DNA from 3 places in the Staphylococcus pseudintermedius genome. Region 3 is predicted to be linked to each of the others. Evidence: predicted binding sites of a transcription regulator. Region 3 holds the regulator's gene; each other region holds the start of a gene.
The links. Region 3 encodes CtsR, which represses protease genes until heat stress. Its sites were predicted from a motif close to ATGGTCAATAAAGGTCAAACA; they were not measured.
Positions count from the first base shown of each region.

Region 1 (10,855 bases), 300 kb from region 3:
ATCAAAAAGAAGACCATGATATGACGCGACCACAAATTATTGAACATTTTGATGTGGCAACCGATGCTTTTGAACAAGCACTTCAGCATCTGTTGAGCATTTAAATTTGAGTCCATGAATTAAATGTTGTAAAATGCGTATGATGAAATTAAAGGAGGAACAGATCATGTCAGAACAAGTAAGATATGATGTTGCGATTATTGGTGCAGGACCAGCAGGCATGACAGCTGCTGTTTATGCTTCACGTGCGAATTTAAATACAGTAATGATTGAACGTGGTATGCCAGGTGGACAAATGGCAAACACTGAAGAAGTAGAAAACTTTCCAGGTTTCGAAATGATTTCAGGACCTGATCTTTCAAGTAAGATGTTTGATCATGCTAAAAAATTCGGCGCTGAGTACAAATATGGCGATATTAAAGGCATCGAAGATAAAGGCGATTACAAAGTCATTGATTTTGGTTCTAGTACACTTGAGGCGACAGCTGTGATTATTGCGACAGGTGCGGAATACAAAAAAGTGGGCGTACCCGGAGAAGAACAGCTCGGAGGTCGCGGTGTCAGCTACTGTGCTGTATGTGATGGTGCTTTCTTTAAAAACAAAAATATCTATGTCATCGGTGGTGGCGATTCAGCAGTAGAAGAAGGTACGTTCTTAACTAAATTCGCTAGCAAAGTAACAATCGTACACCGTCGTGACCAATTAAGAGCACAAAAAATTCTCCAAGACCGTGCTTTTAAAAACGATAAAATTGATTTTATTTGGAATCACACACTTAAATCTGTCAATGAAAAAGACGGTAAGGTCGGTTCATTAACACTTGTTTCAACGGTGGATGGCACTGAACAAACAGTAGAAGCAGATGGATTATTTGTATATGTAGGTATGAAGCCTCTTACACAACCATTTGAAAACTTAGGTATCACAAACGAAGCAGGTTATATTGTGGCAAACGATGATATGAGTACTGCCATTAAAGGTATTTTCGTAGCAGGAGACGTTCGTGAAAAAGGCTTACGTCAAATTGTGACAGCAACAAGTGACGGTAGTATTGCCGCTCAAAGTGCACAAGAATATATCGAAAGCTTACATGACTAATTTTTAAACACTTGACATTGAATCAACAGGAGCTGGGACCCCGTTTCCAGTTCTTTTTTTATAGCATTTAAAGGAATGTCTGTGATATTGAATTATTCTTGAAAATTTTATTGATTGAATTTCATCGCGTATGCATGAACCACAATTAGAAATAGGATAAGTGGTCAATGTTCATGTGATAACGCAATGATTTCAAAAACATAGGCGTTACGAGATTCACTTCCTCTCTCTTCTAATAATCATGAATATATGAATTGTTTCTAAGTAGAGGTTAAATTGGACAAAAAAATGACGCTATTGTTTTTTGATTTCATAATCTTGCTCTCAGTTTTTCTATATTTGATGTAAGATTGCCTAGAAGGCTAAGATGCCTAAGGGATAAAGTTGAAAGCAAGCCGAGTTGAGTTGTAGAGCGAGCCTCTAGGAAAAGAGAAGTCACGATGGCACTCAAAAACCACAAACCCAAACCAAAGGAGGAGGGCAAGTTAAACAAATGCTTTATCCATCAGTAGCATCAAAATTTTGATGTCCTATATCCATCCCTCTATAACTTTAGACTGTTTTCATGTAAACTAATAGAGAATATGATTGGATGGTGGTTAATAATGCAACATGAAGAAAATAATGAAATCGTAAAAAGTGAACTCCTTGTTGTCACAGGCCTATCTGGTGCAGGGAAATCATTAGTCATTCAAAGTTTAGAAGACTTAGGCTATTTCTGTGTCGACAACTTACCGCCGATTTTACTTCCGAAATTTGTAGAGTTAATGGAACAAGGTAATCCGTCGATGCAAAAAGTTGCGGTAGGGATTGACTTGAGAGGACGCGAATTTTTCCAATATTTAGTACGTGAAATCGATGCAGTACAAAGTCGCAAAGATGTTATTGTCGATGTGCTATTCGTTGATGCAGATACTGAAAAGCTCATTTCACGCTATAAAGAAACACGTCGTAAACATCCTCTACAAGAACATACCGAGTTACCGCTCGTCAAAGCCATCAATGAAGAACGTAAATTACTAGCAGAAATCAGAAGTTTGGCGAATTACACTTTAGATACAACAACGTTATCACCTAAAGCCTTGAGAAAACGTGTTTATGAATATTTTAACAAAGAAAATAAATCAACATTTACAATCAATGTTTCTAGTTTTGGTTTCAAGCATGGCATTCAAATCGATGCAGATTTAGTATTTGATGTCCGCTTTTTACCGAACCCATACTATGTGCCTGAATTGCGACCACTCACAGGTATGGATGAAGATGTTTATAAATATGTGATGAAGTGGAAAGAAACGAATACATTTTATGAAAAACTATTAGATTTATTGTTATTTATGATTCCCGGTTATAAAAAAGAAGGCAAATCGCAACTCGTTATCGCAATTGGGTGTACGGGTGGTCAGCATCGCTCAGTCGCACTAGCACAACGTTTAGCTGAAGAACTAAAGCAAATTTATGATTATAATGTGTATGTTCATCATCGTGATGCGCATATAGAAAGTGGCGAGTAAAATGAAACAACTTAAATTAGTACTGATTGGTGGAGGTACTGGTTTATCCGTTTTGGCAAGAGGATTAAAAACTTTTCCGATAGATATTACAGCAATTGTGACAGTAGCAGATGACGGTGGCAGCACGGGGAAAATCAGAGATGAGATGGATATTCCGGCGCCAGGAGATGTACGTAACGTATTGGCTGCTTTAAGTGATGTAGAACCGACACTTGAGCAACTGTTTCAATATCGATTTAAAGAAGATCAAATTAGCGGTCACTCATTGGGGAACTTGCTGATTGCGGCTTTAACGAATATTACTCATGATTTCGGTCATGCTGTGAAAGAATTAAGTAAAATTTTAAATATTAAAGGCCGCGTTATACCGTCGACGATTTCGAGTGTCTCTTTGAACGCGGAGATGGAAGATGGTGAAATTGTCACAGGGGAGTCTAATATTCCAAGAAAACAAAAGAAGATTAAGCGTGTGTTTCTAGAGCCTGCAGATGTCCAACCAATGGACGAAGCAATTGAAGCATTGCGTGAAGCGGATTTGATTGTGTTAGGTCCGGGTTCTTTGTATACGAGTGTGATTTCAAACTTGTGCGTCAAAGGCATTGCTAATGCGATAGTCGAAAGTGACGCGAAAAAATTATATGTTTCTAACATTATGACGCAACCGGGTGAAACAGATCATTACACAGTCATGGATCATATCGATGCCATTCATCAACAACTCGGTAATCATGTGCTTGATTTTGTGATTGCGAATCAACTAGAATTTTCACCTCAGATTATTGAAAAATATGAATCAAAGGGCGCAAAGCCTGTGTATTATGATAAGGATGAATTGAATCAACTCGGTGTACAGCTCGTGACAGGACAGCATCTTGTAGAAGTTTCAGAACATGATTATGTGCGCCATCGTACAGAAGTTTTGGCAGAAATGATTTATGAAATTGCCTTACAAGAAATTAGTACGATTCAGTTTGACCCAGATCAATTCAAATCCTAATTGTAGCCATTTTGAACCATAGTAAATAGAAAGGGAAAGATTCATTATGAGCTTTGCATCTGAAATGAAAAATGAACTGACACGAATTGAAGTTGACCATGCGAACGCTAAGGCAGAACTAAGCGCACTGATTCGAATGAACGGGGCTTTGAGTCTGTCTAACCAACAATTTGTGATTAATATCCAAACGGAAAATGCAACGACGGCGCGACGTATTTATTCACTGATTAAATTTGTGTTTAAAGTTGAAGTTGAAATATTAGTACGCAAAAAAATGAAGTTGAAGAAAAACAATATTTATATTTGTCGAATAAAAATGAAGACGAAGGAAATTTTAGATGAACTTGGGATTTTGAAAAACGGCATGTTCAGCCATGATATCGATCCTGAAATGGTAAAAGATGACGAAATGAGACGGAGTTATTTACGTGGCGCATTTTTAGCAGGTGGCTCCGTGAACAATCCAGAAACGTCTTCATATCATTTAGAAATTTTCTCGCTCTATGAAGGTCATTCAACTGGTTTGACACAATTGATGAATACGTATGAATTAAATGCAAAAAGTTTAGAACGTAAAAAGGGATGGATTACATATCTCAAAGAAGCTGAGCGAATTGCTGAATTTTTAAGTTTGATTGGTGGCTATCAAGCGTTACTAAAGTTTGAAGATGTGAGAATTGTCCGAGATATGCGGAATTCAGTTAATCGTCTCGTTAATTGTGAGACGGCAAATTTAAATAAGACAGTCAGTGCGGCTATGAAACAAGTGGAAAGTATTCAATTGATTGATCAAGAAATCGGCATTGATAACTTGCCAGATCGATTAAGAGAAGTTGCGAGATTGCGTATTGAGCACCAAGATGTCTCGCTAAAAGAATTAGGTGAAATGGTGAGCACTGGTACCATTTCTAAATCAGGCATTAATCATCGTTTGAGAAAACTGAATGAAATGGCTGATAAAATTAGAAGTGGAGAACCATTTGAAGTGTAAATATAATCCTGTTGATAACAAGCATCTTAGACCTCTAAAAAGGTTTAAAGATGCTTATTTTAATGCAGAAATTGATGTATTGTTGAATGAGTGAATTTAGATAGACCATCAGAAGAAGATGAATTAGGGGGATTCGTTAGAGTGATGGAGAAAGAAGTCATCTTTGTTTTTGATAAGTATAAAATAAAACGTAGATGTCAAATCATGAATATGTATATGCTATACGTTGAAGCTTAAGTTATCATCGCAACACTGCTATCAACAAATCAAAAATTTAAAGATGTGTTTATGAATATAGGGGATGTAAGAACAGAGAAGCAAATCTGTGTATATGACACAAGTTGCATAGTGTATAATAAAGCAAGAATTGTTGAGTAAGAGGGATTTTCTATGTTTGATATCAATAAAATTAAAAAGTTGCTAAAGAAATGGGTGTTGAAGTTAATCCTTCAGATGCAAAGACAAAAAACGGTATTTAAAGACCATTGTAAGCGTACGCACCGGCAAATAGAATAAGCTTCCTAGCTATAGTATCTCAGTAAGGAAAATCGCTCATGAACTTGCCAGTAGAGGGAATATCCGTATTAATGTAAACGAGTTATACGATAATGATTTATCGTGTTATCATAGTAAGGACATAAATTTACAATGCTTTTGAGCGACTTTTGTAGTACTAATTCTCATGACCGTATTGATGTTAGTGCGGTTGAGTGAATGTTAATTTTAAGGCTAGATCGCCGTAACCATTATCAACAACGTAAAGGTTACAGTGACGACTGAATCGGGAATAGATGAATGAAAGTCCTTGAAATGTTCGTCATCTAGCGCGCTATTGACTATTAAAACAAAAAGAACCCCGCCGTTATGGGATTCTTAATTTTAAAAAGTGTGTTATTGAATGGTATGAACCCCCTCGAGAGGAATCGAACCTCTATTGTAAGAACCGGAATCTTATGTGTTATCCATTACACTACGAGGGGTTAATTGCTTAAGTCTATTCACCATTGTACCTTTCGGGCATGCGAGGGTCAACTCCTAGCAAAAATTTGTCTATGAGTGCGTTGTTTTTGACCATTTTTGACTTTTGGGTTAGAATAGAAACAAATTAATAAATTTAGGAGGAATCATCAAATGAATTTAATTCCTACAGTTATTGAAACGACAAACCGCGGTGAGCGTGCATACGATATTTACTCACGTTTATTGAAAGACCGTATCATCATGTTAGGTTCAGCGATTGATGATAACGTAGCAAACTCAATCGTATCACAATTATTATTCTTACAAGCACAAGACGCGGAGAAAGATATTTATTTATATATTAATTCACCTGGTGGTAGTGTAACAGCTGGTTTTGCGATTTACGATACAATTCAACATATTAAACCAGATGTACAAACAATTTGTATCGGTATGGCAGCATCTATGGGCTCATTCTTATTAGCTGCAGGTGCAAAAGGTAAACGTTTCGCATTACCAAACGCAGAAGTGATGATTCACCAACCACTTGGCGGTGCACAAGGTCAAGCGACTGAAATCGAAATCGCAGCGAAACACATTTTAAGAACACGTGAAAGATTAAATAAAATTTTGTCAGAACGTACAGGTCAACCTATTGAAAAAATTGAAAAAGATACAGACCGTGACAATTTCTTAACTGCTCAAGAAGCAAAAGAATACGGTTTAATCGACGAAGTAATGGAGCCTGAAAAAGCTTAATAAAGTGATGCGATAAATGTGGGGTGAGACAACAGTTTCATCCCTTTTTTGCTATATCGGAAGGGTTTGAAAGTGCGTATTAATGGAGGATTGACGATGAAGCAACATGTTAGACGAGCGACACTGAATGATTTAGAAGCAATTATGGCAATCTATAATCACGCCATTTTGCATACTGCAACAGTTTATACATATGAACCCACGCATATTGAAGAACGACGTCAATGGCTAGCAGAAAAGCAACGTGACGGTTATCCGGTTTTTGTTTATGAAAATGAAGGGACAGTGCTAGGTTTTGCGACTTATGGCCCTTTTAGGAATTGGCCTGCCTATCAATATACCATTGAACATTCCATCTATGTTAGCCCCGATGCAAGAAGACAAGGTGTGGCGTCTCAGTTATTAACAGTAGTGATTGAAGATGCAACAGCGAATGGTTATCAAACGATTGTGGCTGGCATCGATGATAGCAATGAAGGAAGTTTGAAATTGCATGAAAAAATGGGCTTCAACTATATGGGAACATTGAAAAAGGTCGGCTATAAATTTGAACGCTGGCTCAATCTCGTATTCTATCAAAAGCAGTTAAAATAAGATGAAAATTGTACGGGCATGCGACATAAAAATTTTTGATGTTATTGATGCAATATTTTTGTTAAACTTGCCCGCCCTATGATTTGTGGCTTTTGATTGCCCTCATGGCTTCGCGTTCTAGGGACTGGCCCTTCAACTTGACTTGATTGAAATAAACACTTGATCGATGCAGAATTAGATTTTTGGAGCAATACAGAAAGCTCATGTGTCACAAAGATTTTGTCGTATTGCCCCCCGCATGACTAACTCGACTTCTTAAAAGTATGCGCATTGAGAAGTCAGACAGCTACTGCGTTGAACAGCGGCCACACTCAAAATTAAAAGACATCATTTTGTTTTCAACTGTATCCCTCAGGCGTCTCAGCCTTCTGGGCAAGCTTATATCAAATACAGTAAAACTAAGGGTAAAATTATGAAATCAAAAAACAATAGTATCAATTATCCCATTCACCCTTATTTTCTGACTGCTTTATAGCCGTTAATGAAATATCAATCTATGAATGGATTATGGCTAAAAATTTTCTATGTCCCCCTATAGGCCACTAAAAAGATGACTCGAATGGTTGTAAAATCAACAACATTTCGAGTCATCTATAGTGGTTTTTATTTCGAATATAAATCTTTTAAGGCTAACGGTAAGGTCGGATAGTCAAATTGAAATCCTAAGTCTGATATTTTTTGTGGTACCATGTATTGTGTATCGAGTATGAGCGTTGACATTTTGCCAAGCACAAGACGTAATATCAATGCAGGTACCCAAGTGTAATGTGGTCGATGCATGACGCTTCCTAAAACTTTGCCGAATTGATGTTGAGTTTCGGGTACTGGTGCTGATAAATTATAGGGGCCAGAAGCTTTGGGAGACTGAATGAGAAATTGAATGGCACGTACTAAATCTGCTAAATGAATCCATGAATACCATTGACGGCCATTACCCACACGGCCACCTACAAAGAAACGATAAGGCAGTGCCATCATTGGAAGTGCGCCGCCGTCACGAGAGAGAATCAGTCCAAAACGTCCGCAAATGACTCGTGTGCCAAGTTGTTCAAACAGTGTCGCTTGTCTTTCCCACTGATACACGATTTCTGATAATAAATCATGAGGTGTCGTTTGATATGATTCAGTATACACAGCCGTTTTTGATGGCGGGTAATACCCCATAGCACTGGCGTTAAATAGGACATCAGGTGTTTGTTCACGTAGTTTAAATAAGTCAAATAGCGCACGTGTCGCTTGAATACGACTTGTCATCATAATTTGTTGATGTTGCGTTGTCCAACGTTTGTTCAATGTAGCACCTGCCAAATTAATAACTATGTCAATGTGAGGGACTTCTTCCTCCCAACCGTCCTTGCTCCAATTAATATAATGTACATGTTGTTGTTGTGAAGTTTGATCACTTCTTGTCAGGATATAAATTATCACTTCATTAGAACGTGTAAGTTGTTCAACTAAAGCACGTCCCACCATACCAGTGCCACCTGTAATTAAATAGCGTTTCATAGGCTTCGCTCCTTTACTTTATATGAGTTCATAGTATTGTCAATAAATGGTCATCAATTCTTCACTTACGATGACTTGAATCTGTTTATTTTTTCACAAAGTACGTTATAATAGAGATACCTTCGATAATTAATACATCTCTTAATTAAATTCAGTATACCCCTTAAATATATACGACGAAGGTATTTTTGACTCCCTTTAGTAGAGATCTGGATGATGCAGCATTCAGATCTCTTTATTTATGTTAGGGAATCAACATTGTCTTCGTTAGTGGCTTCAAAGTGACTTATAAAAATGACTCGTGTAAAAAGTTATTTATTTTTACGTTGACGGTCATTCATTTTTTGAGTGATGAACTTGCCAATTACACGATAAACAATGAAACGAATGAGCATATTAACAATTCTTTTCATTTTGACTCTCCTTTACATTTGTCTTAGTACATACATTCCTTTATTTTTACAAATTAAACTTAAGAACGTGTCAGACTTAACTAGAACTAGAAACACGTATTTTAAAATGGTTTCTGTATGAATGATTTCAAGAGATATAAACGGGTAAATAATAAGATGAATAGTACAAAGTTAAATGGTTATATGCCATAGCTATGTCCGACATAATAGACAGAAAGAGAGGGTATCCATGTGATAATTAGATGATTGTGTCATTTACATTAATTGAAATTCCAGTATACTAAAAGCTAACTCATTTTATTAATTTCGGTAAAATGCGTGCGTTAAGTTTTGAATTCATAATGAAATATGATTGAATAAAATATATTGTCATCAATTTATAAAGAGAGGGAATGCAATGTCAGCACCAAAACCAAATGAGCAAGGCAGCCGCAATGTGAAACCTGATAAAAAAAAGAGACATTTACTTGGCTTTTTAAGTGTCATTGTCATACTGTTATTGCTCGGGGGACTCGTCTTTGCCATTTTTTCATTTGTCGATCAATCGCATAGAGGGAATGAACGTTTAAAAGAGAAGTCAATTGAAGAACAAAAGGAAAAGCGTGACGCAGAGATTAAAAAAGAGAAAGCGCGAAAAGAACGCGAAGCACGAGAAAAAGAACGAAGCATTGAAGCGGCTCAAGCTGAACAAGAACGGTCAATTGAAGCGGCACGCCAAGCAGAAATAGAAGCCGAACGACAAGCGCAACTCGAATGGCAACGTCAACAACAGCAGCAACAACAACAAAGAGAAAAAGAAGCAGAAGCTCGAAAATCGAAGTCGAAAACGGAAGAAGAGAAGGACGACAGCGATAATAAAGCAACGGAAAAGGAACGTACAACGGAAGAGGCAACGACAGAAGAACTGAAAACGACACAATCCAAACCTTCAGCCGAGCAACGTACATCTCAAGGAACACAGACAGGTCAATCGGAGTCAAACGAACGTCCAACAGCTGAAAGGAATACTGCGCCACAACAGCGCTCAGAGCCATCCTCAAAAGCGCGGAATAGTGACGAGTCATAATATATCGTAATCATAGGCAAAATGAATAGGGCAAAAAAGGGTCGTTGAGATATGTAAGTCATCTCAGCAGCCCTTTTTTATTAATGATACGTATCGTTTTAGAATATAAGGTTAAGAAGCAATGTTAAGAGTATCGATAAAATAATTGAGAAAAGACAGCCAGGCAAACATCCCACTGGGGTACAACCTATTGTGCGCACATGTGTCCGCCGAAATGGTCCTGTATCGTTTTGGAATGTATTATCTTGACTGTGGTTAATCTCATCAGGATGTCGATAGCGTGGGTCGGATGGGTCAATGACTTCGGGTTGGTCAGATTGTTTAGACATAGTTTCACCTCTTTCTTTCAATGTAAATTATCTTGTCAATGATTGCAATGAATGGGGTATCGATGTTTAGTTTTAGTGGAAAATGTGAATAATAACATCACATCAGTTATCATGTTGTGTATTGGTGGTCGTTATTTGTCCAACGTTTATAAAAATCGGGATGCTTTTTGACTTGCATTTGTTGTGCACAAATAGTATGATGAATTTGTAAACATGATAAGTATTTATTGTATTTGGGACTAAAAATGTCACGGCATGGCTTGAATATGGCCATCTTGTTACTATTAAGGAGGCCTTTATCATGGAACGTATGATTCATGTTCAACAAAAAATTGTGCCTGACTTGATAGACAAAATGCGTCGACGTTTTTCTATTCTAACAACGATTCAAAAGTATCAACCGGTTGGGCGGCGGACTTTAAGTGAGTTGCTTAATCTCACTGAGCGTGTGCTACGTTCAGAGACAGATTTATTGAAACAACAAGAATTAATATCGGTAAAATCGACAGGTATGACATTGACTTCACAAGGTTTAGATGTGGTCTCACAGCTGAATGCATATTTCGATCAGTATACGGACTATCATCGCCTTGCACAATCTATCAAATCGACATATCAACTTGATGA
Region 1 is NZ_CP120150.1:1,999,199-2,010,053, reverse strand. Features, by position in the region: gene P3U61_RS09515 (tetratricopeptide repeat protein) at 1-104, shown strand, start outside; gene trxB (thioredoxin-disulfide reductase) at 167-1,099, shown strand; gene rapZ (RNase adapter RapZ) at 1,705-2,613, shown strand; gene P3U61_RS09500 (gluconeogenesis factor YvcK family protein) at 2,615-3,610, shown strand; gene whiA (DNA-binding protein WhiA) at 3,657-4,601, shown strand; tRNA gene P3U61_RS09490 (tRNA-Arg) at 5,510-5,581, opposite strand; gene clpP (ATP-dependent Clp endopeptidase proteolytic subunit ClpP) at 5,733-6,320, shown strand; gene P3U61_RS09480 (GNAT family N-acetyltransferase) at 6,417-6,914, shown strand; gene P3U61_RS09475 (TIGR01777 family oxidoreductase) at 7,518-8,420, opposite strand; gene P3U61_RS09470 (DUF4887 domain-containing protein) at 9,231-9,899, shown strand; gene P3U61_RS09465 (hypothetical protein) at 9,998-10,228, opposite strand; gene P3U61_RS09460 (sugar-binding transcriptional regulator) at 10,530-10,855, shown strand, end outside.
Region 1: a site for CtsR is predicted at 5,666-5,686, ahead of clpP (ATP-dependent Clp endopeptidase proteolytic subunit ClpP). Genes of this name have one in related genera too.

Region 2 (10,855 bases), 410 kb from region 3:
AAAGCAGCTTCGTCATTAACAGGTGATGAAAGTACGATTCCGAACCATCAAGACATTACAGACGCTTTAGATTATGAAGGCGAGCTGGGTGTCGTAATCGGTAAATCAGGCGAAAAAATTCCAAAAGGTTTAGCGTTGGATTATGTATATGGTTATACCATCATTAATGACATCACAGACCGTAATGCACAAAAAGCACATGACCAAGCATTCTTGTCTAAAAGTTTAACAGGGGGTTGCCCAATGGGGCCATACATCGTGACAAAAGATGAACTTCCTACACCTGAAAACGTAAATATCGTGACAAAAGTAAACAATGAAATTCGTCAAGATGGGAATACGTCACAAATGATTTTGAAAATTGATGAGTTAATTGAAGAAATTTCAAAATATGTGGCGTTACACCCAGGAGACATTATTGCGACAGGTACTCCAGCAGGCGTCGGTGCGGGTATGAATCCGCCGAAGTTTCTACAACCTGGTGATGAAGTGAAAGTCACGATTGATAATATTGGAACGTTAACAAACTTTATTGCGAAAGATTAATATGAAATAAGCATCAAGTGATTTTGCGCTTGGTGCTTTTTTATTGATGGCGAAGATAGTGTTTTTAAATTGCCGAACACACCCCTTGGACAGCGAAGCTATGATGGCAATTAAGAACCACAAAACATAGGGGGCAAGTTTAACACAAATATGACATCAAAAGCATCGAAAATTTTTGTGTCTCATCCTCTTCAGTGCATGTTATAAAAATGTTGCTGTTTGCTTTGATTATTTTTATAAGTGTTTGGAATAACAATAATTAGGTAATTAAAATGTGTAGAAGGCTATATTATGTTATGATTGAAAAGATACGCAACATAAGGAGGTGACCGAACATGTTTTTAATCAACGTGCATATTGTCAGTTGGATTGTTCTTTTGATTTTATTTTATGCGTCGTATGAAAATTATTCAAATAAGCAAGGCCCGACGCTATTATTTAAGTCACTCCACATGGCGACACGATTATTTATGCTTCTCGTTTTAATTACAGGCTTTTGGCTAGCAATCAAAGCATTTTCAGCTCCGGGTGTGAGTCATATGTTGATGACTTTGAAAATGGTTGGAGGTATAGCTGTTATTAGTTTAATTGAAGTGACTTTAACGCGTAAGAAGAAAAAAGCGCCAAGTCGAGGTCTATTCATTGCTACTTTTATTGTGGCTATTGTGACCATTATTTTAGGCGCTATTTTACCGTGGGGCCCGATTACAGGCTTATTTCATTAGGGAACGCAAGTTTAAATTGGGAGTCATTCATGAGCGTATAGTTAGTCATACAAGATGTGAAAAGCGAGGGATATGTCACCATGACCCCTCGCTTTTTTTCATCTTATAGATTGCGCGCTTTATAACCTAACATATTAATTAAATCTTTAGGGTGTGCAAATGGAGGCGCATAAGCAACTTCAAATTCTGTCAATTCGTCAATTGTTGCTTGATGCATTAATGCCATAGTCAAGACGTCAATACGCTTATCAACATCTTTTTGTCCCACTGCGGCTGCTCTTAAAATGCGGCGTGTCTCTTTGTCAAAGTATGCTCTTAAATGGACTTTACTGTTGCCAGGGTAATAACCAGCGTGTGTATAAAGGTTGACTTCCACCATTTGATAATCAAAGTTTTTTAATTCTTGAGGTGAGATTCCTGTACTTGCTAAGGTGTAATCGAAAAATTTAACAATATTGGCACCGACGTAACCTTTAAATGTCACTTCTGGATGACCTGCTATTTGTTCAGCGATGATACTTGCACCGCGATGTGCACCCCAAGCGAGTGGTACGTGTGCAGGGAGGTCAACGTGACGATAAAAGCTTGTGACAATATCACCAACCGCATAAATGTTTGGAATATTCGTTTCAAATTTGTCATTGACTGGAATATAGCCCTTTGCATCAAGTTGAATACCAGAATTTTGAATGAACTCTGAGTTAGGGCGAACACCCACGCCAGCAATGATTAAATCATAGTCTTCAACAGCACCTGAGGTAAATGTCACTGTATGCCCATCAATAGACTTGATTTCTTCGTTTAAACGGTATGGAATATTGTACTGGTTCAACGCATCAAAAATGACACTGTTCATGTCTTGATCCATCAGTTTATTCACTGCTTCAGAACGGTGAATGAGTGTTGGATGCAGACCGCGATGATGCATATTTTCTACCATTTCCAAGCTGACGTACCCAGCACCGACAATTAAAACAGTTTTCACATTGTACTGACGGATATATGTATCAATCTGGTCAGTATCATCCATATTTCGTAACGTGAAAAGATGTGGGACATCGAAATTAAGTTGACTTGCACGTGCACCAGGACTCAATACTAAAGCATCATAAGCGTCTTCAAATGTTTCACCTGTAAAATGGTTTTTGACTGTCACTGTCTGTTTTTTATCATCGATTTTGAGCACTTCATGTTTTACTTTTACGTCAATGTCTTTATAAGCTTTAAACTTTTCTGGATTTGTCGATAAAATATCGTCTCTTTCTTCGATGACATTTCCAAGGTAATAAGGTAAACCACAGTTCGCAAAGCTCATAAAACTATCTTTTTCATATACTGTAATACGGCTGTCTTTGTCTAAACGTCGAATTTGGCTTGCACTTGTTGCGCCACCAGCTACTGCACCGACGACAATAATATGCTTCTTCATGTTAATATCTCCTTTTTCTATCTCTTATTTTTATTTATCTTTAGGCATATTTAAATTAAAGAAACGATTCAAATAAATCCCGATACCGTCTTCATTATTAGATAATGTTGTTTCTTTTGCGACATGTTTCAGTTCATCGATGGCATTTCCCATTGCAATACCATGAGTCGCATACTTAATCATTTCTAAATCATTATCTTCATCACCAAATGCAATAATATGGTCATGCTCGATTTGGAGACAGTCTTTCACGATATCAATTCCGACTGCTTTACTGATGCCCTTTTTGACAATTTCAATGACAGGGAAAGGGGCGCCCCAACGACGATGTTCAATATTTTCAGCATAGAAGCGTGTCAACACTTGTTTCACACGTGGAATCATGGCTTCTTCTGCTTCAATTAATAGTGAAGTCGGATCTTCATTTAAGTTTTCGCGAAGATCGCCCACTTTTGTTACAGGATTGCCCATGGTAAAGCCTTCAAAAAGACGAGGGTCAGGTTGGTCTAAAAAGACACAATCTTTCACTTCAGCAATCATATTTTTGACTTTCATATTTTTCAAAGTTTCAATAATGCTCGTTGCAAGTCCTTCATCTAAACGATGGTGTTGAACTGGGAATGTCTCATCATAAGGGTGATGAACAAATGCGCCATTAAAGTTAACGATAGGCGTATCCAATCCAAGCTCGTTGTAGTAACGTTGACTTGCACGATAAGGGCGGCCTGTTGCAATGATGATGGCATGCCCTTGTTGTTGTAGTGCTTTTAACACACGAAATGTATATTCTGGAATTTCTTTTTCATCATTTAAAAGTGTTCCATCTAAATCCAAACAAATTAAATGTTGTTTCATTCATACTCTCCTTAATACCAAGTTTCAGTGTATTCATATCATAGCATTTTATTGTGGAAAAGTGGGGATTTTGTTATATTGTTACTAGTGAAATTGAAAATGAGGTGATACGGATGGAAGAGGCACTTAAAGATAGTATTTTAGGCGCGCTTGAAAATGTCATTGACCCTGAATTAGGGATTGATATTGTCAATTTAGGTCTTGTATATAAAGTTGATTTAGATGATGATGGTTTATGTACTGTAGAAATGACACTCACTTCAATCGGTTGTCCATTAGGGCCGCAGATTGTTGACCAAGTTAAAACAGTATTAGCAGAACTTCCAGAGATTCAAGATACCGAAGTGAACATCGTTTGGAATCCACCATGGAATAAAGACATGATGTCACGTTATGCTAAAATTGCGTTAGGTATCAGCTAATATTTTGAAGTTGTTAAAGGGGCTTTCTCAATTGTGAATGCAATTTTGAAGGTCTTTTTATTTACCTATGGGGAGCATACCAACTTACTGCACTCTCCCATGACACCTTGAAGTGACAGCTTAATAGCATCATTGGAAGTGTAGCGATAACGATGTTAAAAAATTTTAGACACGTAATAAAACGCTTACATGAATTTTGCGAATATAATTGCACGAATGAAAACAAAAGTATACAATATATAATCAATACATTAAATTTGGAAAGAATGATGTTTGTGTGGAATTTTAATCAACGAGACAGAAAACCTATCAACCCGCGATACATGCCTGGGTTAGACGGTGTTAGAGCGGTTGCAGTTATCGCAATCATTATCTATCATCTCAATCCCCAATGGTTGTCGGGTGGCTTTCTAGGGGTAGATACATTTTTTGTAATTTCTGGTTATTTAATTACGAGTTTGTTATTAACAGAGTATCATAATACAGGAAAAATTAAATTGATGTCATTTTGGCTAAGACGTGTGAAACGACTGATTCCTGCAGTGCTCTTTTTAGTCATGGGTGTCATTGTGCTGAGCTTAATTTTCATGCCTACGGAAATTCAAAAAGTACGTGCGGATAGTATTGCGGCAATATTTTATGTGTCGAATTGGTGGTACATCATGCAAAATGTCGATTACTTTGAACAATTTGCAGTACAACCATTAAAACATTTATGGTCATTAGCAATAGAAGAGCAATTTTATCTCGTGTTTCCGATTGTGTTACTCAGTTTGTTAAGCTTTATACGTCGTCTGAAATCAATACGCATCATATTTTTAATTTTACTCGTCATCTCCATGATCGCGATGATGGTGTTATATGTACCGAACGAAAATGTTGCACGTGTTTATTTTGGTACTGATACACGGATACAAACATTATTGATGGGGGTATTGCTTGCACTGGTTTGGCCACCATTTCAATTAAAAGCAAAAGTGAACCGTCAAATGCGCACGATGATCGATACTGCGGGTGTCGTCGGCTTGGCGATTTTGTTCATTTGTTTCAAGTTCGTATCTGAGACGAATAGTATCCTGTATTACGGTGGATTTTTTCTCATTTCAACGGTCACATTATTAGTTATCGCGAGCAGTGTGCATCCTTCAGGGTATTTTGCGAAGTTTTTAGGTAACAAAGTTTTTACTTTTATTGGTAGTCGTTCATATAGTTTGTATTTATGGCATTATCCGATTATTGTGTTAATTCACCATCAGTTCGTGCAAGGCCAAATTCCACCTTTAGTTTATGTCGTTGAAATTTTATTAATGGTGCTCATGGCGGAATTTTCTTATAAATTTATCGAACAGCCATTTAGAAAAGAAGTCTTTAACATTTTTGCCTTTAATCATTTGAAAAATTGGCGTTCACAAAAAGTTTTACGGACATGGTTAGTGATTATTTTACTCATTCCAACGTTACTCGTGATGGTGGGGAGCTTTAACCGTTTCGCCCAAAAAAATAGTACGCGAGTGACAGAAGTAAATACCGAAGAAATTGATAAATTGATTACCCAGCCACTGCCGTTACCGCAACTTGAAATTGATGGCTTTGTCGTGAAAGGGAATAAGCAAAAATATGCATCATGGAAGCCGTTATTAATTGGTGATTCCGTGATGGTAGACATTGGCGATGACTTTAGATCATTTGTACCTAAAGCAGACATTAACGGTAAAGTGGGACGTCAATTGGTCGAAGCTACTTCTCTTGCTAAACGACAATATCAAAGCTATCGTGATAAAAATGACATTGTCGTCCTTGAATTAGGGACAAATGGTGATTTTACAGAAGAACAGTTGAACAGTTTGCTCGAACAATTTGGCGAGGCCGATATTTATCTTGTCAATACGCGCGTTCCACGTTCTTATGAGTCACATGTGAATCAAGTGTTAGCGAAAGCCGCGAAAAAACGAGCGAATGTGACGTTAGTTGATTGGTATAGCCGTTCTGAAAACCATACAGAATATTTTGCGCCGGATGGTATTCATTTGCAGCCACCAGGTGTACACGCATTAACGAACAGCATTATTCAAGCGATTGAAAAAAATCACGGTACGAAGAAAAAGAATAAGTAAGAAAATAATTGGGGAATAAGTCATTAAGATTACCCAGTCCCTTTCCTATGATTTGTCAAAGGTGTGTGAATTAAAATTGACATCACTAAACTCAATCGTCCAATGTTTACTTTTTTGAATCAAGTGTTAGGATGTATTCGATTATATGGTTTCGTCAGTGTGATGCTTTCTAATAATCATATCATTTATCATTGACTAATAAATAGTGAATGATTTTTAATAAGCAATGGATATTTGCTATTACGGCAGTCTTGTGGGCTTTCTCATTAGGCTGCTCTTTTAATTTAGAATAATCACCCACAATATGACTTTGATAATGATCTCTACCATAAGATTGCGAGGCCATGATGGCAGTCTAAAACTACTAATCATAAGGAAGGCAAGTTCAACAAAAATATTTCATCAATAGCATCCAAAACTTTGATGTCCTTATTTTTAATGATTGAAAAAGCTGTATGGGGTTAAATATATGGGGGAGTATTTAAAAATAGTCAAAAAAAGTCAAAGCTATCGATTGATTTTTAGTGAATGTGGACTTATAATAGAATTAAGGTCAAAGAAAGTCAAAGTCAATTCGACCTATTCCAATAAAGGAGTGAGACATTTTGGACATTAATCAAATGACACATGCGATTCAAAATGCACTTCAAAAAGCAATTGAACATGCGAAAACGTACAAATTAACAAATGTAGAAGTAGAGGCTGTATTAAAAGCAGTTCTTGAAGCACCAGAAAGCTTATTTCAAAGTATTTTAGAACGTGCAAACATTGATACGCATGCTTTAAATCAAGCCTATGAGGACAAGCTAAAAAATTATCCAACAGTGAAAGGTGACAACGTCCAATACGGGCAATATATGTCGCCTCAAATGAACAATTTATTCGTTAAAGCTGAAAATTACATGCAAGAATATGATGATCAATATATTTCGATGGAACATGTTTTACGTGCGGCCATCGATGTTGATGAAACGACGAAACGATATGTTGACGGTAAAAAAGAGGTCATCATTGAAATCATTAAAAAGATAAGAGGAGGGAATCATGTGACTACACAAAACCCTGAAGTAAACTACGAAGCATTAGCAAAATATGGTCGTGACCTCGTTGAAGAAGTGCGTAAAGGTAACATGGACCCTGTCATTGGTCGTGATGAAGAAATACGTAATACGATTCGTATTTTAAGTCGAAAAACGAAAAACAACCCTGTACTTATTGGTGAACCCGGTGTTGGTAAAACGGCGATTGTTGAAGGATTGGCACAACGTATCGTGAAAAGAGATGTGCCGGATTCATTGCTTGATAAGACCGTGTTTGAATTAGACTTGAGTGCGCTCGTTGCAGGTGCGAAATACCGTGGTGAATTTGAAGAACGACTCAAAGCGGTATTAAAAGAAGTGAAAGAATCAGAAGGCCGTATTTTACTCTTCATAGATGAAATTCATATGTTGGTCGGTGCAGGTAAAACGGACGGTGCGATGGATGCCGGCAATATGCTGAAACCGATGTTAGCTAGAGGTGAACTTCACTGTATTGGTGCGACAACATTAAATGAGTATCGTGAATACATCGAAAAAGATTCTGCGTTAGAGCGTCGTTTTCAAAAAGTTGCGGTTGCAGAACCGACTGTTGAAGATACGATTTCTATTTTAAGAGGTTTGAAAGAACGTTATGAAGTCCATCATGGCGTGCGTATTCAAGACCGCGCACTCGTTGCGGCAGCGGAATTGTCAGATCGCTATATTACAGATCGGTTCTTACCGGATAAAGCGATTGATTTAGTGGACCAAGCTTCAGCAACGATTCGAACAGAAATGGGTTCAAATCCAACTGAACTCGACCAAGCGAATCGTCGTGTGATGCAGTTAGAAATTGAAGAAAATGCATTGAAAAAAGAGTCCGATAAAGCAAGCCGTATTCGTTTGAAAGAATTGCAAGAAGAATTAGCTGAAGAAAAAGAAAAACAAGCAGCATTGCAAGCACGTGTGGAAAATGAAAAAGAAAAAATTGCAAAAGTGCAAGAAAAACGTGCAGAACTTGATGAAAGTCGTAAAGCATTAGAAGACGCAGAAAACAACTATGACCTTGAAAAAGCAGCAATTCTTCAACACGGTAAAATTCCAGAATTAGAAAAAGAACTAAAAGCGTTAGAAGCGGCATTCCAAGAAGAAAAAGGTACAGACTCAGACCGCATTATTCGTGAAGTTGTGACAGACGAAGAAATCGGTGAAATCGTCAGTCAGTGGACAGGTATTCCTGTGTCAAAATTGGTCGAAACTGAACGTGAAAAATTATTACACTTATCCGATATTTTACATGAGCGTGTTGTAGGCCAAGATCGTGCGGTAGATTTAGTAGCAGATGCGGTTGTACGGGCGAGAGCAGGAATTAAAGACCCGAACCGTCCTATTGGTTCATTCCTATTTTTAGGGCCAACAGGGGTCGGTAAAACAGAATTAGCCAAATCATTAGCGTCATCATTGTTTGATTCTGAAAAACATATGATTCGCATAGATATGAGTGAATATATGGAAAAACACGCAGTCTCTCGTCTAATAGGAGCGCCTCCAGGTTATGTGGGTCACGATGAAGGTGGTCAATTAACAGAAGCAGTGAGACGCAATCCTTATTCAGTCATTTTGTTAGACGAAGTAGAAAAAGCACATACAGATGTCTTTAACGTATTACTGCAAATTTTAGACGAAGGTCGCTTAACAGATTCAAAAGGGCGTAGCGTTGATTTCAAAAACACAATTATCATCATGACAAGTAATATTGGTTCACAAATTTTACTTGAAAATGTGAAAGATAGTGGCAAGATTGATGACGCAACAGAAAAAGCAGTCATGAACAGTTTGAATGCATACTTCAAACCTGAAATTTTAAACCGTATGGACGATATCGTATTATTCAAACCATTAACTGTTGACGATATGCAAATGATTGTTGACAAAATCTTAATTAATTTGAATATCCGCTTAATGGATCAACGTATTACGTTAGAAATTTCGGATGAAGCGGCAAAATGGATGGGTGAAACAGCTTACGAACCCCAATTTGGTGCACGTCCACTTAAACGTTTCGTGCAGCGACATGTCGAAACACCACTTGCACGTATGATGATTAAAGAAAACTTACCAGAAGGCACAATCGTACGTGGTGATTTGAAAGATGGCGACATTCATTTTGAAGTTGAAAAGCCTCAGCGTACACAGCATGAAAACTAATGTAATAAAATGAAAATGGATTGTAATATTTGATTTGTATTCCCGCCCCAATTCTCATTTAAAATGAATTTAAGGGTGGGAATTTTTGATATCAAAGCCAAATACTGTGATGTTATTCTAAAAATTCGTCATGTACTGTGTCGTTTCAAAGTCGTCGTATCTTATTTGAAAATAAACCTTTATTTTTTGATCTAGAAATATTATTATCCATATAACCAAAATTTTGAAGCGTAATAACTTCTTCTTATCGCAATAAATATAAAAAACTTAATAGAAATATTGAGGTTTATTAAAAAAAGTTTTAATATAGATGTGTGAATAACGTATTAGTCTAATTCGCAAATTATACATAGAAAAGGTGAATCATTTGAATAAGTGGTCAAAAACAACAGCAGCACTTTTAGCACTCGGTATTGTTTCTTCTAGTGTATCTACTGTGACATATGCGTCAGGCGATGAAGCAGTTAAAACTGAGCAAGCAGAGAAAAGTAAGACAGCAGTAAAAGATCAAACAGCTCAAATGTTAGGCCAACAAAACATCATGAGTGTTGCTTGGTATCAAAACTCAGCAGAAGCAAAAGCATTATATGCACAAGGCTATAACACAGCAAAAGAAACATTAAGTAAGAAAATTAAAAACCATCATGGTGGTAAAAAGTTAGCAATCGTTCTTGATATTGATGAGACCGTTCTTGATAATTCTCCATATCAAGCCATGAGTGCATTAAAAGGTAAAGCTTTTCCAGAAGGTTGGCATGAATGGGTTCAATCTGCACAAGCTAAACCTGTTTATGGGGCTAAGTCGTTTTTACAATATGCAGACCGCCACGATGTTGAAATTTTTTATGTTTCAGACCGTTCGCATGAAAAGGACTTAGACGCGACAATTAAAAATTTAAGAAATGAAAAGTTACCACAAGCTGACAAGAAGCATGTGTTATTGAAAAAAGAAGGAGAAAAAGGGAAAGCTGAACGCCGTGATAAAGTACGTACAGATTACAATTTAGTGATGTTATTTGGCGACAACTTACTTGACTTTGATGAGCCTAAACAACCGACAGCGAAATCACGTGAAGCTTTAGTTAAGCAACATGAAGATGATTTCGGTAGCAAGTACATCATTTTCCCTAACCCAATGTATGGCAGCTGGGAAGCGACATTATACGACAATAACTACGGTTTAGAAAACAATAAAAAAATTCAAAGTCGTGAACAGTCATTACGTTACTTTGATGCGAAAACCAATAAAGTAAAATCATATGAAATGAAGTAAATTTTACTAAAATCTAAAAAACTGATGAGGCATGATTGAAGTCTCGTCAGTTTTTTTACATAGGGGCAAGCACTTTGAAATACGTAAAAAGGCTAGAAATTGAACAAAACTTCTGTTCAACATCCAACCTTTTCAACATTGCATACTATGTCAAATCTCATTCGTTTCTTGTGATTGTTTGGGTGGTGTCGTTGCAACATCTAACAATGCAAGTGCAATTACCATAATGACAGCGACAAACAGTGGTGTCACAACATTGAGTGG
Region 2 is NZ_CP120150.1:1,887,670-1,898,524, reverse strand. Features, by position in the region: gene P3U61_RS08925 (fumarylacetoacetate hydrolase family protein) at 1-546, shown strand, start outside; gene P3U61_RS08920 (YisL family protein) at 882-1,271, shown strand; gene P3U61_RS08915 (CoA-disulfide reductase) at 1,375-2,700, opposite strand; gene P3U61_RS08910 (Cof-type HAD-IIB family hydrolase) at 2,731-3,555, opposite strand; gene P3U61_RS08905 (metal-sulfur cluster assembly factor) at 3,669-3,977, shown strand; gene P3U61_RS08900 (acyltransferase family protein) at 4,247-6,091, shown strand; partial or broken gene P3U61_RS08895 (IS110 family transposase) at 6,273-6,419, opposite strand; gene clpB (ATP-dependent chaperone ClpB) at 6,697-9,318, shown strand; gene P3U61_RS08885 (5'-nucleotidase, lipoprotein e(P4) family) at 9,686-10,591, shown strand; gene P3U61_RS08880 (DUF2929 family protein) at 10,742-10,855, opposite strand, start outside.
Region 2: a site for CtsR is predicted at 6,641-6,661, ahead of clpB (ATP-dependent chaperone ClpB). Genes of this name have one in related genera too.

Region 3 (10,855 bases):
GTTTTGAGGAATTCAATTATTTTTTTCTTCACCACATCTTGTTCCTCACAATGCAAATGACCTTCTTGGATTTCATTCCATATTTTAATAAAAGACTCTTGAGAGATACCACTTAATTCAAAAATCTGCTCGTCACTTTTTATGTATATACTTTTATCTTTAAAAACGTAATCGATGTTTGTTTTCATGATGTGCTCTCCTCTCATTTTCAAAAAAGGAATTGAAGCTATGGTTAACTTCAATTCCTTTAAAACATATACTTTAACAACAACAGCAGCAAGGGCAACAACAAAGTGTTATTGTCCAGTTCATTTGTTCGCTTGATAAAAAGTCTTCAGTGTTCAATTTTTTGATTTGTAATTCGTTGGCTAACATTGTAACCACCCCTTTTCAAATTTTAAAAAACAAAAAGGAAACTGTATAACAATCCAATAATCAAAGCGCCTAAAACAATAAATAGTTTTTTATTCTCTTTAAAAAACATATTATAACGCCTCGTTTCATTATCTTTACATTTTTATAATACTACCACTCCATTCTAAAGGCAATGTATTATAACCCTTATATTAGAATATTAATCATTAATTAAGAATTGTGTAATAAGTAATTTACTTTGTTTAGAAAAAAGACATCTCTCGACTGTTCAACGTAAAGACAGCATTAGATATTGATTTTATTCCTTTTATTAATATTACTTTTATCTGTTAAAAATCAATAAGGTTTCGATTAATTCACACCTCACGCCAAACATCATCAACTGACTCTTATTAAGAACACAGTCGACTTTGCAACATTGCAAATTTCACACAAAAAAAGCAGCGGAGACATCTCAAAAAAGAGAATGCCTTCACTGCTTTAATCGAGTAACTTATGATTCTGTGACTTCCTTATCTTCATTCGTTTCACGTTCATGAATATCATATTGGAATGTTTCTCCATCATAGTCTACAGTCACATTTTTACCTTCTAACTCTTTACCTTCTAAAATCAATTCACTCAAGTTATCTTCAACCGTTTTTTGGATCGCACGAATCAATGGACGTGCACCATACTCTGGGTCGTAGCCTTCTTCAGCAATCTTGTCTTTCGCCGCTTCTGTCACACGTACATTAATGTTTTGTTCAGAAAGACGACTCGTCAATTTGCCGACCATCATTGTAACGATTTCTTTCAATTCGTCTTTATTTAATTTATGGAAAACAATCGTGTCATCCACACGGTTCAAGAACTCAGGACGGAATGCACTTTTCAGTTCCTTCATCATCGTTTTGCGAATTGTTTCATAGTCTTGACCTTCTGAACTACCACCGAAACCTGCAAAACGTTGGTCTTGAAGTTCTTGCGCCCCGACATTGGATGTCATAATAATCACTGTATTTCTAAAATCCACACGACGGCCTTTTGTATCAGTCAAATGTCCATCATCTAATACTTGTAAAAGAATGTTAAAGACATCTGGGTGTGCTTTTTCAATCTCATCAAACAAGATAACAGAATATGGTTTGCGACGTACTTTTTCAGTCAATTGACCACCATCATCGTGACCAACATATCCAGGAGGCGCCCCAACAAGACGACTCACCGCATGTTTCTCCATGAACTCACTCATATCAACACGAATCATCGCATCTTCTTCACCAAACATCGCTTCAGCTAAAGCACGTGCAAGTTCTGTTTTACCGACACCTGTTGGCCCTAAGAAGATGAAGCTTCCGATTGGACGTTTCGGATCTTTCAAGCCTGCACGCGCACGGCGTACTGCTTTAGAAATAGCGATTACCGCATCATTTTGTCCGATTACTCGCTCATGCAATGTATCTTCTAAATTCAGTAAACGTTCTGACTCCGTTTCATTCAAGCGTGTTAATGGGATACCTGTCCAACCTGCGATCACTTCAGCAATATCTTCAGCAACTAGTGTTGTATGTTGGCCCCCTTGATGATTTTGCCATTCGTTTTTTGCTTCTTCATATTGTTTTTCAAGTTTTGTTTGTTTGTCACGTAAGTTTGCAGCATTTTCGAATTCTTGTGCGTGCACTGCTGCATCTTTTTCTTTTTTCACTTGCTCGATTTGTTGTTCAATTTCTTTTAAGTTCGTTGGTGTTGTATGGCTTTTCAAGCGCACTTTTGAACTAGCTTCATCAATCAAGTCAATCGCTTTATCTGGTAAGAAACGGTCTTGTACGTATCGATCACTTAATTTTGCTGCCGCTTCCACCGCTTCATCTGAAATATTAATTCTATGGTGCGCTTCGTAACGATCTCGTAAACCTTTTAAGATTGCAATTGTATCTGCCACGCTTGGTTCATTGACTTGAACAGGTTGGAAACGACGCTCAAGTGCAGCATCTTTTTCAATATGCTTACGGTATTCATCTAAAGTTGTCGCACCGATACATTGTAATTCACCACGTGCAAGCGCTGGTTTTAAAATATTAGACGCATCAATCGCACCTTCTGCACCACCTGCACCAATGAGCGTATGCATTTCGTCAATGAACAGAATCACATTGCCCGCATGATGAATTTCTTCCATAACTTTTTTCAAACGTTCTTCAAATTCACCACGATATTTTGTACCAGCCACAACAGTCCCCATATCTAATGACATGACACGTTTACCTTTCAACGTTTCTGGTACTTCGTTGTTGACAATTGCTTGCGCCAAACCTTCAGCAATCGCTGTTTTACCAACACCAGGTTCACCAATCAACACAGGATTATTTTTTGTGCGACGACTCAACACTTCAATCACACGTGTAATTTCTGAATTACGACCTACAACTGGATCTAAAGTACCATCTCTAGCAATCACTGTTAAATCACGCGCTAGGCCATCTAATGTCGGTGTGTTATTTGATTTTGCAGATTGTGCATTTTTATTAGACATTTCTGGGCTACCTAACGCTTTCACCACTTGTGCACGTGCTTTTGTAATATTGAGGTCTAGGTTTGCAAATACACGTGCGGCAACACCTTCATTTTCGCGGATTAAACCTAACAAGATGTGTTCAGTACCGACGAAGTTGTGTTGTAACTTACGTGCTTCGTCCATAGAAAGTTCGATTACTTTTTTGGCACGTGGTGTATAGTGTAAAGCACCCATTTGCTCTTGACCATGGCCAATGAGTTTTTCAACCTCTTCAATCACTTTATCTTCTGTAATGTCAAAGCTTTCTAATACTTTTGCAGCAATGCCTTCAGGTTCTTTCATTAACCCGAGTAATAAATGTTCCGTCCCAATATTCGAATGGTTTAAACGAATTGCTTCTTCTTGTGCATGCGCGAGTACACGTTGCGCACGTTCTGTTAATCTTCCAAATAACATATGCCAACCTCCTATTTATATATATGTTCTTAAAATCTCTGCTCGTTTTGCTTCAATAGATTGTTCATCTGTCTCATCTATCAAAAATGGTGACTGTATCGCGACCATTAATTCATTAAATCGAAAATCTTCCATATCTAAAATGCCTAAATCGACGCCCAACTTAATATCACTTAAACGGTGGGACGCTTCTTCCACCGAAATTAAACGACTATACTTCAATATACCCAAAGAACGATATATTCTATCTAATGTCTCGGTATGATTGTGTTCATTTAATCGCTCACGTAAAGCCAGTTCTTCGTGAATAATTTGATCAACTAATTCTGTTAAAGCATCAATAATCTCTTGCTCACTTTTTCCCAACGTCAGCTGATTTGAAACTTGATAAATATGGCCATAAACTTGTGAGCCTTCACCATAAATCCCTCGAATCGTAAAGCCAAAACGGTTAATCGTCTGCGCAATGCGGTTCATCCGTTTCATAATGGATAAACCAGGCAAATGCAACATGACACTCGCACGCATCCCTGTACCGACATTCGTTGGACACGTTGTTAAATAACCGAGTTGCTCGTCATAACTGATTTGTAACGTACGATCTAATATATCATCTATAGCAGATGCTTTTTGATAAAGTTCATTTAATGACAAATCATTGCCCATTGCTTGTATACGAATATGATCCTCTTCATTCACCATCACACTTACCGACTCATCTTCATTCAACAGTACTGCAGATGCCGGTTGTTTCGTCAACTCAGGACTGATTAAGTGTTTGGCTACTAGCTTATATTTACTCAACTGGTCGAGCTCATCTAAGCGGAGTACATTTAAGTCTGTTAATACATCTTGCACCTCATTAATGACGCGATGTCCCTCAGCTTCAGATGGAAACATGAGTGGGTGCACATAATTTTCAAGGTTACGTGCTAAACGAATACGCGAGGACATAATGACCGGTTGCGCATTCACCTTTTTCATCCAATCACTCATATGTTGGTCTAAATTATGCATCATCTTGTTGGGACACCTCGCTTTGTTGCTCAAGTGCTTGAATCTCATCACGCACAATCGCCGCTTCTTCAAAGGCTTGTTGCGCGACTAATAATTCAAGGCGTGCACGTTTTTCTTCTAGTTGCTTTTTCAGCGCACGTTTATGCTGTGATGACTTCGGACATTTCCCTGAATGTTCGATATGACCGCCTTGGACACGTCTCACAATGTCATACACGTCTTCTTTAAATGTTTCGTAACATTGCGCGCAGCCGAATTTGCCGACATGTGCAATGTCCTTCAACGTCATTTGACAGTTCGGACAGCGTTTTTGCTCTCGATAAACAACTTGATCCACATTCAGACCATGTTTTGCTGCCAAATGTTGCAAAATTTGTTGAATGACGAATGTGCCTTCAACGTCATCACCTTCATGCCATTGTTCGTCAGATTGATCATAACCTGATTGATCGTACGCTTGAATAGGATGAAATTCAAGGTGTTTGTTTTGATGTTTATCAAGTTCACGCTTATCGATTTTCATTGCACATCACCTTCTAATAATAATTAATTACGGGAAGTAACCGTTTTAAAATATTTGCACGGATAATATCTCTCGACGCGACATCCATTTTTAATGTTTCCCGATCCACCACCGCCGCAATCATTTTTGCTTCTCGGTCCGTAATTAATTGATTTTCACGCAAGCCATCAATAATATACAAAGCTTGTTGTTGAGAAAGGGCCGGACCAATCAACTCCATTAAACGTTTAATGTAATTGTTTTGATCTTTCGTTTCAACTTTTGTGATCCGAATATAACCACCGCCGCCGCGTTTACTTTCAATTTCATAACCGTGTTCGTTAGTAAAGCGCGTCTTAATAACATAATTCAACTGAGATGGTACACAATCAAAACGTTGTGCAATATTGGCACGTTGAATTTCAACTACATCATCTTGTGCCTCTTCAAATAATTGCTTAATGTACTGTTCTATGATGTCAGACATATTATGCATGGTATCACCCCTTTTGACCATCTTTGACTATATTATAGAACCCACTTTGACCTTTTTCAACCAATTTGATTTTAAATTTGATAAATAGTTATGTTACTGCTTACATTTTTGTTGTATGATAGTCTTAGTAAAAATTATTTAGAAAAAATAGAGGTGGAACACACATGCATATTTTAATTGGGGTCATCGGGATTGGTGTTTTCTTAGCCCTCGCTTTTATTGGAAGTTCTGATAAAAAGGGCATACGTTGGAAATACATTGGTATTATGTTTGTTATTCAGCTCATCTTAGCATATGCTTTACTGAAAACAAAAATTGGGATTACCATTGTAGGTGGTATCGCAACAGGATTCGGTTACTTACTCAAACAAGCCGGTGTCGGTATTGATTTTGTTTTCGGTGGTCTTGTCAATAACGGTCAAATGTCATTTTTCTTAAGCGTTTTATTACCTATCGTTTTCATTTCTGCCTTAATTGGTATTTTACAATATACAAAAATATTGCCTTTAATTATTAATATTTTAGGTTTCTTAATCTCAAAAATTAATGGCATGGGACGTTTAGAATCATACAACGCTGTTGCTGCAGCCATCCTTGGACAATCAGAGGTATTTATTTCACTTAAAAAACAATTACCTTACATTACGAAGCAACGTTTGTATACATTAACAGCTTCGGCGATGTCCACTGTGTCTGCATCGATTATTGGTGCGTACTTCACATTAGTACAACCTAAATATGTGGTAACTGCGGTCGTCCTTAACTTATTAGGTGGGTTTATCATTGCTTCCATTATTAACCCTTATAAAGTGGATGAAGAAGAAGATAAGTTATTGCTTGAAGAAGAAAAGAAAAAGCAATCCTTCTTTGAAATGTTAGGGGAATACATTTTAGATGGATTTAAAGTCGCTGTAATCGTCGGCGCGATGTTAATCGGTTATATCGCCCTCATCTCATTATTGAATGGACTTGTTGGTGGTCTCATTAGCCTCATTTCTGGCGGCGCATTAGATTGGAACTTCCAAACATTAATCGGCTTTATCTTTGCACCACTTGCTTTCTTAACAGGTATTCCATGGAGTGATGCAGTAGAAGCTGGCTCGATCATGGCAACAAAACTATTATCTAATGAGTTCGTAGCGATGACTGAACTCGGCAAAGCATCTGGTTTATCAGAACGTTCATTAGGTATCGTGTCGGTATTCTTAGTATCGTTTGCTAACTTCAGCTCAATCGGTATCATCTCAGGTGCTATCAAATCATTAAATGACGAAAAAGGCGACATGGTAGCACGTTTCGGATTAAAATTATTATTCGGTGCAACACTCGTATCATTCGTATCCGCAGCAATCGCAGGCTTTTTCTTGTAAGCTGCATCTAAAGTATGGGAAAAGATAAACAAATATAACACATATTAAGAGACTGAGTCATGATGGCTGAGTCTCTTTTTTGTTGTGCATTTTCAAACCATTTTAGTTGGGCGACAGATTCAATTGTTAAAGAAGCATTTTCATTTTTTATTATGAACATCTCGGATTTTTAGTGAAACATTTAGGCAGTATTATTTTGATTGTTAAAGAAATGTCCATAGTACGCTAAAATATAGTACAATTTTTCTCTATTATCAAATAACATAAATACTTTTTTAAATTTAAGTGGATTAAATCAGATAATCATTATATAATTTAAACATGTGATTGTGTATTTTTATTTTTTAATAAATCATTAGGAAAATATTTTTATCAAATATGCAACAAATGAGGACTTCAACTTTATTTAAAAGGCATCATCAATACATACAGAATTAACGGACTAGTTTAATACAAATAAATCATAGAAAAGGAAGACAACAATGAAAAAATCATTTTTAAAATTCAGTTCAACATTTTTACTTTTAACAACTATCGGCATGACGGGCACTAACGCTGCGAATGTTTGGGGCGCAGAAGAAGGAACGAAAATCCTCGTGGAAGATATTCAAAATGATCCGCTCGCAAAGAGAACAGCAATCTTCCAAGGTCCAAAAGGTCTGCCGTGTACTACTACAATGTTGACTTCTAACTTTGGACTCACTGCCGCACATTGTGGCGACGGCTTTCTAGAAGGATCGGTCGGTACGGTATACCCTGCTCAATCAGGACTATCAACACCTTTTGGATCAATGTCCATATCTTTATTTAATCCTTATAACGACAAAGATATCGCCTTTATATATGGTCAAGATAGCGGGAAAAGTAAGGACTATATTCATTATCAAAGAGATTTCGCACAAACTGAAATAAAACTTCAAGGTTTCACAGATGACGAATTAAAAAAAATGGTTGGAAAAAAAGTATATTCATATGGATATCCATATAACTACCACGCTCATAAACAATATAGATTCACAGGAGAAATCACTTTCGCGAATAGTGATTTTATTAAAACAAACTTACCTGCATACGGTGGCCAATCTGGCTCCTCTGTATTTTTAGAAGATAATGACCAATTGGTTGGCATATTGGTCAAAGGAGGAGATGACGATAAAAATGCAATCTTGGAACCCATAACGAAAGATATCGCTCGATGGTACAAAGGTAAAAAAGATATTTTAGAAAATCCTGTTCAATAAATCCGTAATCTAAAGTGACACCTCACCATGTTTGTATGAAAACGTAATTGGGGGATTTACCCAATTCTTTATACACACCATATCGTTTTACAACAGTAAAGGCTAGGACCATTTGAAAGTCCTAGCCTACTTTTATCTATTCCTACTGCTGCATCACATGTTCTATAAAATATTGTGTCATGCGATAATCATCTGTTAATTCTGGGTGGAACGATACGCCTAAATAACGACCTTGTTGTACAGCGATAATTTTGTCATCAATCGTCCCTAATACATCAACGGCTGCTTCTGTTGATTGAATATGGGGTGCACGAATAAAAACACCTTCAATCGGTTGATCAATACCTTTAATGTGTAGTTCAGACTCGAAACTATCGACTTGGCGCCCAAATGAATTACGCTCTACTGTAATATCTAACTTTTGCAGATAGCCTTCTTCGCCTACGATATCTTTCGCAAGGACAATTAAGCCTGCACACGTACCAAACATAGGTAATTGTGATGCACGTAACGCCTCTTTAAAACCATAAAGATTCATGAGACGGCGTAAAGTTGTCGATTCGCCACCAGGGATAATTAAGCCATCGATTTCTTCTAATTGTTCAACTTTTTTAATTGCGACACCTTCATGACCCGCAAGTTCAATATGACGGATATGTTCACGTACCGCACCTTGCAAAGCTAATACACCGATTTTCATTTTACCAACCACGCTCTTGCATACGTTCTTCTAATGAAAGTTGATTAATATCGATACCTTTCATTGCTGTACCTAGTTTTTTCGCTAACTCACCAATTAATTTATAATCTTGGTAATGTGTCGTCGCTTGTACAATCGCTTTAGCAAATGTTTCTGGGTCTTCAGATTTAAAAATACCTGAACCTACGAATACACCGTCAGCACCTAATTCCATCATTAATGCCGCATCTTGAGGTGTTGCCACGCCACCTGCCGCAAAGTTCACGACTGGTAAACGACCATGCTTTTTAATGTCTTTTAAGATTTCATATGGCGCGCCTAAGTTTTTCGCTTCAGTCATCAATTCGTCATCACTCATTACTGTGATACGTTTCACTTCTTGATTCACTTGGCGCATATGACGTACCGCTTCTACGATATTCCCTGTACCTGGTTCACCTTTCGTACGTAACATCGCAGCACCTTCACCGATACGACGCGCTGCTTCACCTAAGTTACGGCAGCCACAAACGAATGGCACTGTATATTCATCTTTTTTCAAATGGAACACTTCATCTGCAGGTGTTAACACTTCTGACTCATCAATGTAGTCTACACCCATTGCTTCTAATACTCTTGCTTCTGTAATATGACCGATACGACATTTCGCCATTACCGGAATAGATACAGCATTCATAACTTCTTCTACAATAGATGGATTACATGCACGCGCAACGCCACCTGCTGCACGAATATCTGATGGGACACGTTCAAGTGCCATCACTGCAACCGCACCTGCTTCTTCCGCAATTTTCGCTTGTTCTGCATTCACGACGTCCATAATTACGCCGCCTTTTTGCATTTCTGCCATTCCTCGTTTAACACGTTCTGATCCGACTTGTTTAGACATAGGTGATGAAACCCCCTTTTATTATTTACACATGTAGCTTATACTATTATCTGAACCGCTTAAAGTGTCAGAAACGCAAAATATTAAAGGGTCAGATTGAGGTGCGATGATGGAAATGTTGATGTTTCATATTAATAAACGAGAAGGGCAGCCGATTTATATTCAATTATACGAAAACATTAAACAAAGTATTATGAATGGACGTATGCATGAAGGCGAAAAGTTACCTTCTAAACGTCAACTGAGTCAATATTTGTCAGTCAGTCAAACGACCGTGGAAAATGCCTATGCGCAACTTGTCGATGAAGGTTATATTTATAGTCAACCGAAATCAGGCTTTTTCGTCAGTGACATCGAAACATTGCCGTTCACTAAAAAGACATCACGCCCAACATTGCCTACATATCAAAGCCCGACGACTGAACAAGCTTATGCATTTAACTTAGGAATGATTGATCAAGCGCACTTCCCTTTCGAACAATTTCGGAAATATGCGAAGGAAGCATTTGAAGAATTACAGTTTTATCTCGTTGAACCTGGACATAAACAAGGCGATTACACTTTACGTGCACAAATTAGTCGCTATTTATTTCATAGTCGTGGGGTTCAATCCACACCCGAGCAAGTCATTGTCGCTTCGTCTACAGAGCAGTTGCTGTCTATCATTACAGATTTACTGCCAGGACCTAAAGGAATGATGTTAGAGGACCCGATTTACCCTCAAGTCCATCAGCTTTTAACCCGTAAACATATTCCTTATCAGTTTGTGCCCGTGGAAAACGATGGCATCGCGATGAATACGGTTGAAAATGCGTCACATCATATCGTTTACATTACACCAAGTCATCAATTTCCAACAGGTGTGACGATGAGCCTCAAAAAGCGGATGCGTCTTCTGAAATGGGCCAGTGAAGACCCACATCGCTATATTATTGAAGATGATTATGACTCAGAATTTCGGTATGAAGGTAAACCTATTCCAGCCCTACAAAGTTTAGATCAAACAGGTAGCGTTATTTATGTGAGTACATTTTCAAAGTCCATCTCTCCAACAATTCGGATTGCTTACGCCGTGTTGCCAGAAGCGTTGTTACATCATTATCAGCAAGCCGAAAACATTGAGGGTGGCACCGTACCACGCCATACGCAATTTATGGTGACCACCTTTATGGAGACGAATCAATTTGAACGCCATTTAAATCGCATGAGAAAAATTTATCGTCAAAAGCGAGACATTATTTTACAACAACTACAAAAGTATCCATCCATTTTTGAAGTTTCTGGTGAAAAAACAGGTATGCATTTAATTATT
Region 3 is NZ_CP120150.1:2,301,453-2,312,307, forward strand. Features, by position in the region: gene P3U61_RS10930 (hypothetical protein) at 1-188, opposite strand, end outside; gene P3U61_RS10935 (ATP-dependent Clp protease ATP-binding subunit) at 869-3,328, opposite strand; gene P3U61_RS10940 (protein arginine kinase) at 3,344-4,348, opposite strand; gene P3U61_RS10945 (UvrB/UvrC motif-containing protein) at 4,338-4,868, opposite strand; gene P3U61_RS10950 (CtsR family transcriptional regulator) at 4,882-5,343, opposite strand; gene P3U61_RS10955 (NupC/NupG family nucleoside CNT transporter) at 5,508-6,713, shown strand; gene P3U61_RS10960 (trypsin-like serine peptidase) at 7,196-7,954, shown strand; gene pdxT (pyridoxal 5'-phosphate synthase glutaminase subunit PdxT) at 8,097-8,654, opposite strand; gene pdxS (pyridoxal 5'-phosphate synthase lyase subunit PdxS) at 8,656-9,543, opposite strand; gene pdxR (MocR-like pyridoxine biosynthesis transcription factor PdxR) at 9,653-10,855, shown strand, end outside.